3 regions of the Morganella sp. BCCO 40_0007 genome follow, and region 3 is predicted to be linked to each of the others. Evidence: predicted binding sites of a transcription regulator. Region 3 holds the regulator's gene; each other region holds the start of a gene.
The links. The regulator LexA, encoded in region 3, represses DNA repair genes until DNA is damaged. The targets are predictions, from matches to a motif close to TNCTGTATGTACATACAGNA.

Region 1 (5,621 bases), on a different contig from region 3:
TTGCTGACCTACTCCCCATTGCTTAACAAGCATCGAAGTAAGTATACATTCTGAACTTCCGCTTTTCGCTCAAAGCAGCCCCGCTTGCTTATAACCCCACTCAGCTAAATCTTAAACACACCCAAAACCGTACAAATTTTGTACCGTTTTGGGGAAGAGTTTTGGGGACGTTTTGGGGAAGATTTTCAGTGGTAAAAAAAAGAACGGGAACTAATAAGTTCCCGTTAACTATTTCACTGTAAACTTAATTACATGTGTTTGATGATTGCGTCACCAAACTCTGAGCATTTCAGGAGCTTAGCGCCTTCCATCAGACGCTCGAAATCGTAAGTGACGGTCTTGGCAGCGATTGCCCCTTCCATTCCTTTAACGATTAAGTCAGCAGCCTCAAACCAGCCCATGTGGCGCAGCAGTAGATTGAAACCCAACATATAACCCCATGATTAATATAACTAAAAGGCACTAAAGCCATACTTATATACGGGTAAAACTCGTTTTTTCAACCTATTGATTGCTTTGAGTTTTGTTTTAGTTTTGATAACCAGTACTTCAACCAAAATACTACACTGCTCTATCTGTGATTTGACTCAATACGTTTATTCAATGCAGAGCCACGGTTTAAACAGCTTGCACTGTTGCAACAACCCTTTGCCCCGCTTATGCGCCATTAACTTTTCACCACCGGCAGCTGACTGAAATTTGTCGTGTATGCCGGTGACAGCATTTCGCGCTTCATCTTGTACCCACTGTCACTGCCTTTACCGGCAAACCACACACGGCCCAGCCCACTATTGTTTATTGTGTCGATGGTCTTCATCAGCTCGTCGCTGTTTTTGAATGGCTGCCGGGTAGCGAACATATCGAACTGTGTCACAACTGAATCAGTGAAGTCTGACAGAATGATACCGGCCTTATAATACCGGTACCCATCACACCAGATGCCATCCAGTGCTCTCATGGCAGCATTAATGATGTCCCGCGTGTCGCAGCTGGGATACTCGAGTGAGATGTTTACACTATTCGCATAGCCCAGCCCGTTCGCGTGTCTGCTGGTCTGCACAAACAGCCCGATCATCCGGCAGCGTTGTTTTTCTTCCCGGAGTTTTTCAGCTGACCGTTCAGCATATTCACATACGGCCTTTCTCATGGTGACAATGTCCGTCACTTTGGTACCGAACGACCGGGAGCAGAGGATCTGCTGTTTCACCTTTCTGACTTCTTCCAGCTCGATACAAGGTTCTCCGTTCAGCTCCCGCAGCGTGCGCTCGGTAATAACACCAAAAGTTTTACGGATAGTCGCCGGTGCAGCATTCGCCAAATCTGATGCCGTGCTAATCCCCATTGTGTTCAGCCTGGCCGATATGCGCCGACCAATGCCCCACACTTCACTGACCGGTATCAATGCCAGTAATTTACGCTGGCGCAGAGGATCAGAAAGGTCGACCACTCCGCCGGTTTTTTTCCATATTTTTGCTGCATGGTTGGCAAGTTTTGCGAGTGTCTTTGTCGGTGCAATCCCAACGCCGACCGGAAGGTGTGTTTTCTGCAGAATAGCAGCCTGTATCTCACGACCATAATCTTCCAGTCTGAATGTCCTGGTCATGCCGGTAAAATCGAGAAAGGCTTCGTCGATAGAATAGATTTCTGTGGCGGGTGCAAAGGATGAGAGCAATGTCATCACACGGCTGCTCATATCGCCGTATAACGCGTAATTTGAACTGAATACGGCCACATTATTTCTGCGGCAAAAATCTCGGCACTCATAATACAGCGCCCCCATTTTGATGCCGAGGGCTTTTGCCTCTGCTGAACGGGCAATCACGCAGCCATCGTTATTACTCAGGACGATAACCGGCTTACCTGTCAGGTCTGGCCGGAATACTCTTTCACAGCTGGCGTAAAAGCTGTTTACATCCACCAGCGCAAACATTACCGCGCCCGGTGGATGATGTAGGTGACCACACCGAAGATCTGCAAATCCTGCTCACTGCTGATTGCGATAGGCTGATAATCCGGATTCATCGGGATCAGCATAGGCACCGGAGACAGCTGCAATTTTTTGACAGTAAACTCACCTTCAAAACTGGCAATCACTATATCGCCTTCAGCGGCGGTTACCGCGCTGTCCACGATAACCACATCGCCATCAAAGATATTTGCATCTATCATCGAACTACCTTCAACCCTGAGCAGGTAGGTGCTTTCAGGATGCCGGATCAGCTCACTGTTCAGGTTTATGCGGTCCTCGATATAGTCCGCCGCCGGTGACGGGAACCCAGCTGGAACATGCTCCAGGAACAGAGGCAATGTCAAAATTGTATCATCGTTGATCTTGACAAGTTTCATACTCAAAACCGATTAACTGTACGTATATACAGTTAATGATAGAGAAGTTTGGCTGTCTCATCAATCTGATTTTTACTAATATCGTGCGTCACATGCATTACCCGTTGAAATCAAATCCGGTAGTCAGCTATGAGCGAAGAACAGACATCCTTGACCAGTGAATCATGAATATGATTATCTATAAAGGACTTAGGGAGGAATGGTGTTGGGTTGGAAATTACTAATCGGCTTTCTTTTTGTCACCATCATTGGATTTGCACTATTTGGTTTCATTTTTTCACTCCAGCAACAGCAGTAAAATGATCGTCACCCTTGTCATTGCATGCCATCCATGAAACACAAAACCCCGCCGAGGCGGGGTTTTGTCACGTTCACTTATCTGCTCAGGCCAGTGCCGTCATCGCTGTCGTAAGTGTCTGTGTCGTTATCGGCAATTAAAGCGCGACAACATTTCCGGCAGCCGGACCTTTGGCACCATTCTCAATCGAGAACTCAACCTTCTGGCCTTCGTCGAGCGTTTTGTAATCGTTGCTCTGAATGGCAGAGAAATGAACAAAAACATCCTTGCTGCCGTCAGTTGGCGTAATGAAGCCGAAACCTTTGTCAGAGTTAAACCATTTTACTAAACCAGTCATTTTATTCGACATAGATACTTCCTTTAATTTTCTTGAGCCACACGTTGTGGCGAACATGGCCTGCTTGCAGATAAGGACTTATTGGGCACTTAGGAGGAGGCTCATGCAGAAGAGTATCTAAGGATAACGCTTGAAATGAGGACTGCTTTACTAAAACTGCTTTCATAAGGTCTGTATACCAAACCGATGGCTCATATTGGACTCATATGAGTTGATAAGCAAGATTAATTTTGTCAGTAATCTGTTAGGAAAATTTACAATTCAACGGGGTTAGTAATCTTAAAAGCCCTGACCATTGTAGCCAGGGCTTTTAAGGTACTACAGACTTCAGATTTAACATTAATAGACTTAATAAAGTGATACAGCTATTTATACTACTTTCAAATGTACCCGTTCACTACAGATAATATTGGGCATTAATACTAAAAAGCCTCCCTCTATTTATTCCGTTATACACTGCCTGCGCTTTCAAAACCTAAGCGTGGCAACTAAAACAAGCACATCACCCATCGCGACATATACTCTTTGATGCGTTACCCGTTGCTGATACGGTTACTATCAAAAAACGAAACCATCAGCATCAACTAAAAAAACAAGGCATTACATCATCGCGCTAACAGTACCATTTTGCGAACCAGCACAATCACTACGCGGCCTGAAGGCGAACTACATCCCAAAAAACAAACTTCGTGGCCTATAAAGCAAAATGGCTTAACCCAGTACTTCTTTCTATTCACTAACTTACTAATCACTTTCATTGTGCTGTTGAGTACTAATTTACTGATTTGAGATTTTAGGTCAATACTGTTTTTTAAAACATGTTTTTATTAACAGCGATAGTGACTATGCAGCATCCCGCTACTCATTGTACCGAGCTAATACATGCAAAGATTGCCGCGCCATACATCCCCCAGCGCGGCTTTGTTGTATTCCCCTGAATCTCCGGCCTGATCTGCTGCTTCCTGCTCCTCTCGCTCTGCATATTCATGCTCCATCTGTTCGGCCAGTTCACGCTGTTTCACATTCCATACAGAGTCCTGCGGCATTTCCATACGCACATCGAGTCGGGTGGATTCCGGCGGATCACATAGCGCAACATCCTGACAGAATACAGTCACAGACCACGCCGGTAACCACCGGCGCAGTTTACCATGAGCTTTCTCCGTCCCCGCTATCTGAATGATGCGGAACTGCGTTTGAAGGCCATCACAACCCCTTCCCTCAGAACCACATGTGCCCTGCCTTTATGCCTGACCCCCACTTCAATTTCTATTTTCACATTCTTTCGTCCACGAGGAATAACCGCATGAGCTGATCCCATAACACTCAGTCCTGACCACTGAGAAGTTGCCTGCTGACCAACGCCATCCACACGTATACTGAATCGCAGTTCTCCCGATACCGGACGCGGATTGCCGAAATTATCTTCAATAATGGCAGTTATCGAAGGAAGTACTAACGTCATATCATAAAGCATTCCCCCTGCGTAAGTAATTACAGACGTTGCCGTAGTCCAGCCTCCCCCGCCACCATGTGTATTTTGTGCGGATGCCTGCGGGTACGAAGCGGCAACCGCAACATCCCCGACCAGTCTCTCCGCATATATCGTCCCCGTAAAACGACCGTCCACACCGTCCAGGGTCCCTCTGAACACTCCATTGTTAAATTCTGCATTTCCGGTCTGCGCATTCAGAAAATACCCGTTCCGGCCTGTTTCATAATTCACTGATCTGATGTGGTTACCGACCAGTAACTTATCAATCGTTGCCTGGCTGATTAGCGCATCGTTAAAAAATGCCTGCCCGTTCTGAATGACAAAAGGGGTTACTACTTTCCCGTTCAGTGACGATATCACTGCAAAGTTTTGAGCATTAACAAGAAACTGACTGTTCCCCTGAGCATTAAATCCCAGTCCGATACCTGTAATGACCTTATTCCCTTTGCTGTCCAGCTGGACTTTCATTGTCCACGATGCAGAAATCCTGCCGTTTAAGTCAGTAAGAACCTTTGACGTTTGTTCAATTTTTGCCGAATCCGCCCCGACCTGACTTTCCAGACGTGTCACCTGCTGAGCAGTTGATGTGACCCTTCCTGAAACCTCTGTCACACTAGTTTCAAGCCGGTTCACCGCATTTGCTGTGGCATTAAACCGCTGTTCACCGGACACCGGTATTTCACCGGCGACAAAACCTTTTGGTGTAACAGATTGCCCGTTACCTGTGTAAGTATCAGTGACAATCCGGTGACTGACACTTTTATGCCTGGTCAGCTGATATTTTGCGCCTCCGCGTAAATACACATATTCCACTGAGCTGTGAGTCAACTGCGCAGGGCCCATGACAGGAGACTGATTTGTCCATCGCCAGTCAACATTATCAATAATACGGTTTTCAGACTGAGTCCCCCATCCTGAACCGCTCACCTGCCACTCAACAATCATGGCAAACCCCCCGGAGCCGTGAGTTGCATAACCGGGTTTGTTATCTCCGTATTGCCCCAGCGTACGAAATACCCTGAAGTAATAGCGGCGGGAGGTCGTCAGAGGGAGAATAACCGGGTAATACGTATTTTCACTTAATGCTGACAGATCCAGATCAACAACAACTGACTCTGTTAAATCAGCCTTTACTTTGTCCAGTT
Region 2 (5,621 bases), on a different contig from region 3:
CAGCACAAAAATTTGCCGGAAAATGGTGTGATTCGGGATGCGGATTTTGGCGATTAAATCCGCAGGTGTCTTTCCGCTCTCTCTGGCATTCTCAATAATCGCCTGATCTTCGATATTCTCACGAATAAACCGGACTTGTCTGGACATCCGGATACCGGAAGCACTCAGCGCCAGTCCGACAAATATCAGGATATAAATCAGTAAAAAGCTGAGATTATGCCCCTCAAAGCCGAGTAATTTGTCCGGTACGGGGGAGTTGTTCCAGAATGTGTTCAGAAAAGGCGTATTTACACGGATCATTTCCGTCACCACATTAATAAAATCCCCGATAACCGCATTAATTTTATCACTGCCGGTACTCTGCTGATGAGCCAGTTTCAGTAAAGAAACGATAGTTGAGATCAGTGCCGGAATAAAAACCACCCAGCCTGCCACCCGTTTAAATACAGCAACCCAGCGGGCTTGTTGCAGCGTCATGCGCTTTCCTCATTTGATATTTTCACCGTAATCATAGCGCAGAAGTCAGGAGAAGATCATTATCATTATTCCGGACTTTTTTACCCCGTAAATTATTAAGTCACTTAATGAACTCTCTGCCACGGCTTGTTACAATCAGAGGATGTTTTAATTCATTACAGGATATCAGGAGCATACACTATGTCCCACACCTTACCGGTACAGGCCGCTATTTTTGATATGGATGGTTTACTGATTGATTCTGAGCCGTTCTGGCTTCAGAGTGAAAATCAGGTTTTCAGCGACATCGGCCTGGATATGTCACTGCGGGATAAACTGCCCGATATGCTGGGTCTGCGTATCGATCAGGTCGTGGAGTTGTGGTATCACGTCTCACCGTGGCAGACACCGTCAAAACAGGATGTCACTCAGCGGATTATTGATTCCACTATCGCGATGGTGGAAAAAGAGCGTCCGCTTCTGCCCGGAGTGGAACATGCGCTCTCTCTGTGTCAGTCACAGGGCCTGAAAATCGCTCTGGCGTCCGCATCACCGCTCTACATGCTGGAATCCGTACTGGAAATGTTTAACATCCGCCATTATTTTGATGCTGTGGTTTCTGCTGGTGATCTGCCATACAGCAAGCCGCACCCGCAGGTTTATCTGAACGCAGCTGAGGCACTGGGTGTTCCGCCGGTGCAGTGTGTTGCGCTGGAGGATTCCGTTAACGGCATGATCGCCTGTAAGGCTGCCCGGATGCGCTCCATTGTGGTACCTGCTGCTGAAATGGCGGCAGATCCGCGCTGGTCACTGGCGGATTACCGGTTGTCATCACTCAATGAACTGACGGCTGCGATGGTTCGCTGATAATCGTTTGCTGATGGCATTTTTCTGATAACAGTGTGGCGGGAAATTGCCCGCCCTGCTCCGTTAGTGAAATATTCCATAGTTATCCATTAATAAATAAGCCTTTTTCTTTCTTACCCTCTGGCCGGGCGACATAAAAAACTTTATACTGTAACACTGTATAAATAAACACCTGAGTATTTACCCGGTATCATGACGGCTGAGGGTCACCTGCTTTTCTCTGTCGCTTCTGTAGTGATGGTTCATCAGCTTCAGATTTCGCCTGATATCAGTCAGGGGGACTGGCTGCACCTGATCCCCGGCGCCCTGGCCGGGGCACTGCTGCCGGATATCGATCACCCGAAGTCCATGCTGGGTCAGTGGGTTCGTTTTATTTCTGTACCGGTTTCCCGCCTGTGCGGTCACCGGGGATTCACGCACAGCCTGCTGGCTATTCTGACCGGTGTTATTTTATTCCGCACACAACTGCCGGTCAGCTGGTCTGTTCCGGCCGATTTTTACCAGGCAGTCATTGTCGGGTATCTGAGCCATCTGGCGGGCGACATGCTGACAACAGCCGGTATTCCGCTGTTATGGCCGGTGCGCTGGCGTTTTTGTATTCCGTTGCTGGGCAGCAGCGGCAATAAACGGGCAGAGCGCAGTGTGGCGCTGATTGTACTGCTGGCCTCATTTTATTTGCCCGCACACTGGGAAACCTGGTGGGCTCATGTGCGGGAGCTGGTGCTGGCGCAGATAAACGCTGTGCTATAAGAAACTGATTTTATATAACCCATCGCTATAGAAAATAGTCTGTTTAGTGACTATTCATGTCAAATCATTCCCTGTGATCTACAATATAGCTATAAATAATTCAGATTCGTTATAAGTGATGCGGAAAACTCCTGTTAATCTATAACGAATCTTTTACAGTTCCTGCATTTGCACAACTGTATGCGATGTAATCAACACACTATAACAACATACCAACAGGTATCGGAGACCGGGATGAACTTTCCATTAATCAGCAATCTCGCCATATTCGTTATTCTGCTGCTGATGCTGATGAAGCTCTGCAGCAATAAAAACTGGAGCCTTTCCAAAAAGGTACTCACCGGTCTGGTGATCGGTGTTCTGTTCGGCCTCGGGCTGAATGCATTCTACGGGACAGAACATGATGCCGTAAAACAGGCACTGCCATGGTTTGATATCGTCGGTAACGGCTACGTGAAGCTGTTGCAGATGGTCATCATGCCGCTGGTTTTCGCCTCTATCCTCAGCGCGGTTGCCCGCCTGCATCAGGCATCATCACTGGGTAAAATCAGCGTACTGACTATCGGCACCCTGCTGATCACCACGGCGATTGCCGCATTGATCGGTATTCTGGTCACACTCGCTTTCGGTCTGACCGCAGACGGACTGGTTCAGGGTGTGAAAGAAACAGCGCGCCTGACCCAGCTGGAATCGCAGTATGCCGGCAAAGTCTCTGATCTGACCGTGCCGCAGCTTATTCTGTCCTTTATTCCGAAAAACCCGTTTGCTGACCTGACCGGTGCTAATCCGACCTCGATTATCAGCGTGGTGATTTTTGCCGCCTTTATGGGTGTTGCCGCACTTCAGCTGATCAAAGACAACGAAGAGCGCGGAGCCAAAGTGCTCGGGGCAATTGATATCCTCCAGGCATGGGTGATGAAACTGGTTCGTCTGGTCATGCGCTTTACCCCGTACGGTGTATTTGCACTGATGACCAAAGTCGTTGCCGGTTCAAATATTCAGGACATCATTAAATTAGGCACGTTTGTGGTTGCCTCTTATATCGCTATCCTGCTGATGTTTGTGGTTCACGGCCTGATTGTCGGTATTGCCGGTATCAATCCGCTGCGTTTCTTCCGTAAAATTGCGCCGGTACTGACTTTCGCCTTTACCAGCCGTTCAAGTGCGGCCAGTATTCCGCTGAGTGTGGAAGCGCAAACCCGCCGTATCGGTATTCCTGACTCCATCGCCGGATTCGCCGCCTCCTTTGGTACCACCATCGGTCAGAACGGCTGTGCGGGGATTTACCCGGCTATGCTGGCTGTTATGGTTGCACCTATCGCCGGTATCAACCCGTTTGACCCGCTGTGGATTGCCACACTGGTCGGTATTGTGACAGTCAGCTCTGCCGGTGTTGCCGGTGTCGGCGGCGGTGCTACCTTCGCCGCGCTGATCGTCCTGCCTGCGATGGGTCTGCCGGTCACCCTGGTCGCCCTGCTGATCTCTGTCGAACCGCTGATTGATATGGGCCGTACCGCGCTGAACGTCAGTGGTTCCATGACCGCAGGTACAGTTACCAGCCAAATCCTGGGGCAGACAGATAAAACACTGTTCGATAATGATAACGACGAAGATTTACAGCAGGGATAATATTCCTGCCGCTGATTATCGTCAGATAACAGAAAATCCCGTATTCAGCCAATGTATGCGGGATTTTTTTATGTACATCGCAGGTGTTATGCAAGCAGGTATAAAAAAGGCTGTAACGCAAAGCGTTACAGCCTTTTTATTATCCGGAACTGATTAATTCAGGAACTGACCGCTGCGCAGTGCTTCAATGCGCTTATCCAGCGGCGGGTGAGATAAAAACAGCTCGCTGAATGATTTATTACGGCCGTTGATGCAAAATGCCATCATACTGCCCTCTTCCTGCGGTTCGTAACTGGTTTTCAGGCGTTGCAGTGCAGCGATCATCTTCTCGCGCCCGACCAGGTTTGCCGAACCCGCATCCGCATAAAATTCACGGCGGCGGGAGAACCACATGGTGATAATGCTGGCCAGAATACCGAAGACAATTTCCAGTACCATAGATACCGCAAAATAAATCATCGGGTTGCCCTGGCTGCCGGAGTTCTCGTCATTGTTGTTTGACATAAAACCGGCCGCCAGTTGTGCCAGGATGCGGGAAATAAAGATAACAAAGGTGTTTACCACGCCCTGTAACAACGTCATGGTCACCATGTCACCATTCGCGATATGGCTGATTTCATGGGCGATAACTGCCTCCGCCTCGTCGCGGCTCATATTTTCCAGTAACCCGGTACTGACGGCCACCAGCGATGCATCACGGCGGGCACCGGTTGCAAAGGCGTTAATATCCGGCGCATGGTAAATCGCCACTTCCGGCATGCCGATACCGGCCTGCTGTGCCTGACGGCGTACCGTTTCCATCAGCCAGCGTTCGGTTTGTGTGGACGGGTTCGTTATAACCTGCCCGCCGACAGAACGCAGCGCCATCCATTTTGACATCAGCAGAGACACAAATGCGCCACCGAAACCAAATAACCCTGCCATAATCATCAGTCCGGTCACACTTTGACTCTGAACGCCGGTCAGCGACAGAATAATGCCGAAAACGACCATGACAGCGAGGTTTGTGAGTAAAAATAATGCAATTCGCATCATATCAGTACGATCCTTTAAAGAGTGTGCTCATCATATGCTTCAAAAATAGGGATATTTTGCCATATTTCAAGGCTTGTTAACGTAATAACTTTGATTATTAAACAACTTTACACTTAATTTTAATAAGTCATTTTTTTGCTGTTTTGTGCGATCCGGTTCGCAGTGCAGATAATCATCATATTTTATCAAAAAAACACTTTACTTTTTAAATGGGAAAAATTATCATTCTCGTTGTCGATACCTGAGTAAATTACTAAGGTATTGGCAAACGACATTGCTCACATTGCTTCCAGTATTTCGAAGTTTCTCAGCCAGCCATCGTGCTGGCTTTTTTTTATCCGTCAGCGGGTGTAAAACTCCACCGGCAGATTGTCAGGATCAAAACAGAAGAAAAAGGATTTACCGGTATATTCATCCGTGCGGATGCTGTCACAACGGACACCCGCTTTTTGCAGATGCGCTTCCCATGCCCTCAAATCGCGGACCGAAAATGCCAGATGACGCAGCCCGCAGGCTTCCGGTTGTGTCATCCGTGCCGGGCTTGCCGGAAAGGTAAAGAGTTCCAGCAGATACTCCCCGTTCAGCGCCAGATCCACCTTGTAAGAATCCCGTTCCGCACGGTAGTGTTCACTGAGCACCGTCAATCCCAGCACATCACAATAAAATGCCAGACTGGCGTTGAGATCAGAAGCAATCACCGCGATATGATCCACTTTTTCAATCTTCAGCATACGTTTCCTGTATAACGCCCCGTTGCCGGGGCGTCTGATTTACTGCTTCGTATTACAGTGGCTGAGTCTGCGCTTCCACGGCTGCCAGCGCGACCATATTGACAATACGCCGCACAGAGGAGATAGAGGTCAGAATATGTACCGGTTTATTAA
Region 3 (5,621 bases):
CATAACTGGTAGCCGGACCCATAATAAATGCCAGCCCTGCGCAGGCCGCGGCCACCGGCAGCATGTAAATCAGCCAGTGACTCTGTATTTGTGCGGAGAACAGCACCGGGCTCAGTGCCAGAGCAGCACACCCCAGAGCCATCAGAACGCCGCCGGATACCAGACAAACCGGACGCCCGGCTTTACGTATCACCCGGTTGGCGATCATACTGATCCCCATGATCCAGAAGCCGTTAGCGCCGAACACAACCGAAAACTGCAACGGGCTGAGTGCCGCATCCCCCATCAGCACCGCCGGTGCAAGCGAGACATAGGTTAATACCATCCCCATCGTCCCGGCATTCACCAGTGAAAATATTAAAAACCGCTTATTAAATAATACGGAAGCAAGGCTCTTCAGCGGATTAGCTTTATGCTGCAAACTGCCTTCGGGCCGGGTTTCCGGCAGATATTTTGCCGTCAGAATCAGCAGAATAAAGGCATAGAGAGCCAGAAAACCAAAAGGAACCCGCCAGCCGTAATACTCCGCCATAATACCGCCCAGCAGTGGCGCCAGCGCCGGTACAATATTCAGGGTGCCGTTTAAAAAGCCAAATGCACGCGCTGCTTCATTGCCGTTAAAGCAGTCCCGGACACAGGTAAACGCCACCACCGAGGTACAGCAGACCCCCGCCCCCTGGATTAACCGGGAAGCAATAAACATCGCCGGAGTAACGGCAAATGCCGCGGTCAGGGAACCGGCGATATACAATACCATCCCCGCCATCGCCATCGGTCTGCGGCCGAATTTATCCGCAAGATAACCGGAAATCAGCTGACCCGCACCTAATATAAGGATAAACAACGAGATAGTTGACTGAATCAATGACTCACTGCTGCCCAGCCCTTTTGCAATAGCCGGAATAGCCGGTAAATAAAGATCAATACCCAACGGCCCTAATAACACAATAACTAACAACAAAAACAATAAATTCCGCATATCGTTGAACTTCACTCATCATCTTCCGACAGCAAAAAATACACGTTATTGTTGTTTTTTACAACTACCATCAATAACTAACCCCGTGAATTAAAAGAAAAATAATGTTATATATTTCGTTATACAATGAAATTATAATCAAACGTCATTTTATTATTAAATAAGGCGGTCAGTAACCCGGACGTTACTTATTTTATAAGTAAATATAAAATTACACATTAATACAATTACTGACAAGAATTACCAGCCTGATTTATGTATTTTACAGAAACATTCAGATATTTTTGTCTTTTTCTTTTCTCATAATGCCGTCCGGGAATTTAACAAACTATCACCTGCAATGTTGTAAGACCGCAATCACACTTACGCCCTGTCTGCCATTCCGCCAAAGTATGAAAAGGCAGTTAATTTAACCATTTTCAACTCAAAACCAGCATCAATATCTTTATATTAGGTATAATCCCGACTAAATATCAGAATATTCCCCTTACTCATCATTCATGTAAGATGTTAAAAACCGGGTATTCTTTATAACAATATGAAATAGCTGAGGTTATCGTGCTTCCATATCGTATTTTCGTTCTTATTGTTTCGTGTTTGTTGATTTTTTGTATCTATTACATATTAAAAGGGTATCGATTATACTTTTTAAAGAAACCATTTGAGGAAACAAATACGTCAAGTTAAATTTCAATATTATTAATGACAACCATTTATCTTCATAATTTATGACAATATATGATAAATATGAGTTGGCAATGTTTATTGGCGGCAGAATAAAATGTCAGAGGCTAAAAAACTGTCTGACAGGTAAAGAGCTTTCAATAAAAATTAATATCTCACAACAGCAATTATCCCGCTATGAAACGGGAGCGAGCTTAATTCCTCTGGATAAACTATTAATGCTCGCGGACATACTGAATATTAATGTTAATTATTTTTTTGATGAAATTGGTTGTGATGAAGAATAAATTTTAATTTGACAAACATTAATATGTTATTGTTTAACCAGACTGACAGATGATAATGAGCAATAAAACAGATAGTAACCTGAACACCAGCATTAACGAAATGTACAAGATCATCGGCGGGCAAATCCGGAAAATACGCAGGATCACCGGTGTCACATCGACAGAACTGGGTAACCTGATTGGTGTATCACAACAGCAAATCTCCCGCTATGAAATCGGCAGCACTAAAATTTCACTGGAAATCATACTGAGGATCTCTCAGGTCTTCGGTGTCTCACCTTATTACTTTATAGAAGACAGCCTGCTTTTCTTTACCCGCCACCATCTGCCTGATGAGAACGGGCACACCGGCAGTACCGACGCCGGTGTGAATACAGAACCGGATTTCCGTCCGCCTGAACACTGACATGATGCAGCGCCGCTGATGTGGCGCTGCATGCCGGTCTGGTTTATACCGGCAGCGTCGTGACATCCAGCCACTGCGCGTTTGTCAGCTCCGCCAGCCGCTCGGGTGTCAGCCGGACAGCAGAATTAGCCGAACCCGCAGCCGGTAATACCGTGTCATACTCACGAAGTGAATGATCCGCATAAACCGTCAGTGGTACAGATAACCCGAACGGACAGACGCCGCCGACCGGATGGCCGGTAAAGTGCATCACCTCTTCCGCATTCAGCATTTTGGCCTTACAGCCGAATTGTGTTTTGAATTTTTTATTATCCAGCCGGGCATCCCCCGCCATTACAATCAGAATAGCGTTATCATCCGTCAGCTTAAAAGACAGTGTTTTACAGATCTGGCCGGGGCGGACACCGTGAACTTCCGCAGCCTGGGTGACCGTCGCGGTCGGCTGTGCAGTTTCAATAATCGTGACATCCGGGGCATGCGTGCCAAACCAGGCACGAACCGTTTCGATACTCATTCAGGACTCCGTTTTATTATCATGTGCTCTTTATGTGTTCGCACCAACAATTCACCATAATTTGCCCTGAATTGGCACCCCTTTTTTGACAAAATAGCGCGGATAACAGTTATTCTGCCGGAATTCATGTTAGAGTGGGCTGTTCATATATTTATTGATTAGCGGAAGGTGATGTCATGCAACCTGTTGATATTCAAACTGTATTAAAAAAAGCAGAGGCGCTGTGTCTGTCACGCAGTGTACGCATGACTTCTCAGCGAAAATCCATTCTGCAACTGATTGCCGGTCAGCCCGGTGCTATCAGCGCTTATGAACTGCTGGATCTGCTGCGCGAAACAGAACCACAGGCAAAACCGCCGACAATCTACCGCGGTCTGGAGTTTCTGCTGGAGCAGGGGTTTATTCATAAAATTGAGTCCACAAACAGCTTTGTGATGTGCCCGCATTTTGATAAACCCAGCCATACTTCCGTACTGTTTATCTGCGATCGCTGTAATAGTGTGACAGAGCGGGATGGTGAGGCGATTGATTCACAAATCAGTCAGCTGGCGGATGCCGCACAGTTTCATATCCGCCACAGTGTGATTGAGGCACACGGGTACTGCCGTCCTTGTTATGATATCGAATCCTGTACCCGCAGAGATAAATGTCTGCATGACCATAAACATGATGAGCCGCGCAAACGCGGGCGCTGAAAAACAAAAACCACAGTAACCGTCTCCGGTATACTGTGGTTTTTAAGCGGATACCGTTTTCAGACGGATATCCCGGAAATCAGTGCCAGTCGTTATTACGGATCACACCCACCGCCAGACCTTCGACAGTAAAGTTTTGTTCCCGTAAATCCACCACGATCGGGCTGAATTCCTCGTTTTCAGCATGCAGCTCAATCTTGCTGCCCACTTTCTTAAACCGTTTGACCGTGACTTCATCTTCAATACGGGCAACCACCACCTGGCCGTTATGTACGTCCTGGGTTTTATGCACCGCAAGTAAGTCACCGTCCATAATACCGATATCTTTCATTGACATACCATTTACCCGCAGCAGAAAATCTGCGCTGGGTTTAAACAGCATCGGGTCAACCCGGTAATGACTTTCGATATGTTCCTGTGCTAATAAAGGCTCACCCGCAGCCACACGGCCGATTAATGGTAAACCTTCATCCTCTTCTTCTTCCAGAAGCAGACGGATGCCCCGGGATGCCCCGGAAACAATCTCAATGACGCCTTTACGCGCCAGGGCTTTCAGATGCTCTTCCGCCGCATTCGGAGAACGAAAACCCAGGCGTGCCGCAATTTCTGCACGCGTCGGTGGCATGCCCGTCTGCGAAATATGGTCACGAACAAGGTCATAGACCTGTTGCTGCCGTGCCGTCAGTGCTTTCATTTCGCCCCCTGTTTGTTTATACAGTCAGACTGTGAGTATATACAGGTATTCCGGGATTGGAAACCACAACATGAGGAAAATACGTGTTACGCCGCAGGTTTCACAAAAAATCGTCTATCAGAGGCGGGAGAACCAGCTGACAAACAGCATAATCCAGATAAACAGCCCCAGTAATGTGGCAACCAGTACCGCCGCGGAGCCCATATCTTTCGCGCGCCCGGACAGTTCGTGATATTCCGTGCCGATGCGGTCAACCACCGCCTCAATCGCGCTGTTGATGAGTTCAATGACCACCACCAGCACCACCGAACCGATCAGCAGAACCCGCTCAACCGCCGTAAAAGAGAAAGCAAACGCAATAATGACGGCCGGGATCAGCGTCAGTAACTCCTGGCGGATAGCTGCTTCATTTTTCCATGCTGCTGTGAGTCCCTTTTTTGAATAACCTGCCGCTTTAATTAATCGTGTAAATCCGGTATTTTTCTTCATTTCCGTCACTGTTAATAATCTGATTATCTGGCTGACTGCCGCCGTTTTTCCGTGATTTTATTGCTGACGCAACACAGATCTGGCTTCGCCTTTCTGGTATGCTGAAGACGAATTGTCAACAAGAGGCTTCATACATTTATGTCACTTTGGCGTAAAATATACTATAACGTATTGAATTTACCATTAAAACTATTGGTAAAAAGCAAGCCGATCCCGACGGATCCGGTCAGTGAACTGGGGCTGGATACACAACGTCCGACACTCTATGTTCTTCCTTATCACTCTAAGGCGGATCTGCTGACACTGCGCCGCCAGTGTCTCGCACAGGGAATGCCTGACCCGCTGGAAGATAATGTCATCGGTAATACCACATTACCGGGCTATGTCTTTATTGATGACGGCCCGCGGGTGTTCAGTTATTACTCCCTGAATCCGCGTAAAGATTCCGTCAATATTTTCCACGCCTACCTGGATTTGCACCGCAATAATCCGTCACTGGATATTCAGATGCTGCCGGTTTCCGTGATGTTCGGACGCTCACCGGGCCGCGAAGGGCACCACGGTGTTCCGCATTTACGTCTGTTAAACGGGATCCAGAAATTTTTCGCCGTGCTCTGGCTGGGACGTGACAGTTTTGTCCGGTTCTCACAGCCGGTGTCCATGGGTGCAATGGCCTCTGAACACGGTACTGACACTATTATCGCCAATAAACTGGCCCGTGTCGCGCGTATTCACTTCTCCCGCCAGCGCATGGCCGCTATCGGCCCGAAACTGCCGGTACGCCAGGAATTGTTCAGTAAACTGCTGAAATCCAAAGCGATTGAAAAAGCGGTTGAAGATGAGGCTAAAGCCAAAAAAATCACCATTGAAAAG

Region 1: the regulator LexA is predicted to act here: its motif matches at 2,361-2,380, upstream of umuD (translesion error-prone DNA polymerase V autoproteolytic subunit).
Region 2: the regulator LexA is predicted to act here: its motif matches at 1,478-1,497, upstream of R5268_RS17570 (metal-dependent hydrolase).

The regions. Positions count from the first base shown of each region.
Region 1 covers NZ_JAVBIN010000011.1:177,403-183,023, reverse strand. The annotation lists gene R5268_RS14830 (isocitrate/isopropylmalate family dehydrogenase) at 249-428, opposite strand; gene umuC (translesion error-prone DNA polymerase V subunit UmuC) at 668-1,930, opposite strand; gene umuD (translesion error-prone DNA polymerase V autoproteolytic subunit) at 1,930-2,346, opposite strand; gene cspG (cold shock protein CspG) at 2,781-2,993, opposite strand; gene R5268_RS14810 (hypothetical protein) at 3,857-4,099, opposite strand; gene R5268_RS14805 (DUF1983 domain-containing protein) at 4,153-5,621, opposite strand, start outside.
Region 2 covers NZ_JAVBIN010000015.1:53,444-59,064, forward strand. The annotation lists gene R5268_RS17560 (YniB family protein) at 1-477, opposite strand, end outside; gene hxpB (hexitol phosphatase HxpB) at 658-1,323, shown strand; gene R5268_RS17570 (metal-dependent hydrolase) at 1,516-2,073, shown strand; gene R5268_RS17575 (L-cystine transporter) at 2,308-3,702, shown strand; gene htpX (protease HtpX) at 3,856-4,737, opposite strand; gene R5268_RS17585 (VOC family protein) at 5,079-5,468, opposite strand; gene maeB (NADP-dependent malic enzyme) at 5,521-5,621, opposite strand, start outside.
Region 3 covers NZ_JAVBIN010000016.1:18,257-23,877, reverse strand. The annotation lists gene R5268_RS17790 (multidrug effflux MFS transporter) at 1-979, opposite strand, end outside; gene R5268_RS17785 (helix-turn-helix domain-containing protein) at 1,708-1,950, shown strand; gene R5268_RS17780 (helix-turn-helix domain-containing protein) at 2,006-2,356, shown strand; gene R5268_RS17775 (YbaK/EbsC family protein) at 2,400-2,870, opposite strand; gene zur (zinc uptake transcriptional repressor Zur) at 3,047-3,565, shown strand; gene lexA (transcriptional repressor LexA) at 3,645-4,259, opposite strand; gene R5268_RS17760 (diacylglycerol kinase) at 4,377-4,748, opposite strand; gene plsB (glycerol-3-phosphate 1-O-acyltransferase PlsB) at 4,887-5,621, shown strand, end outside.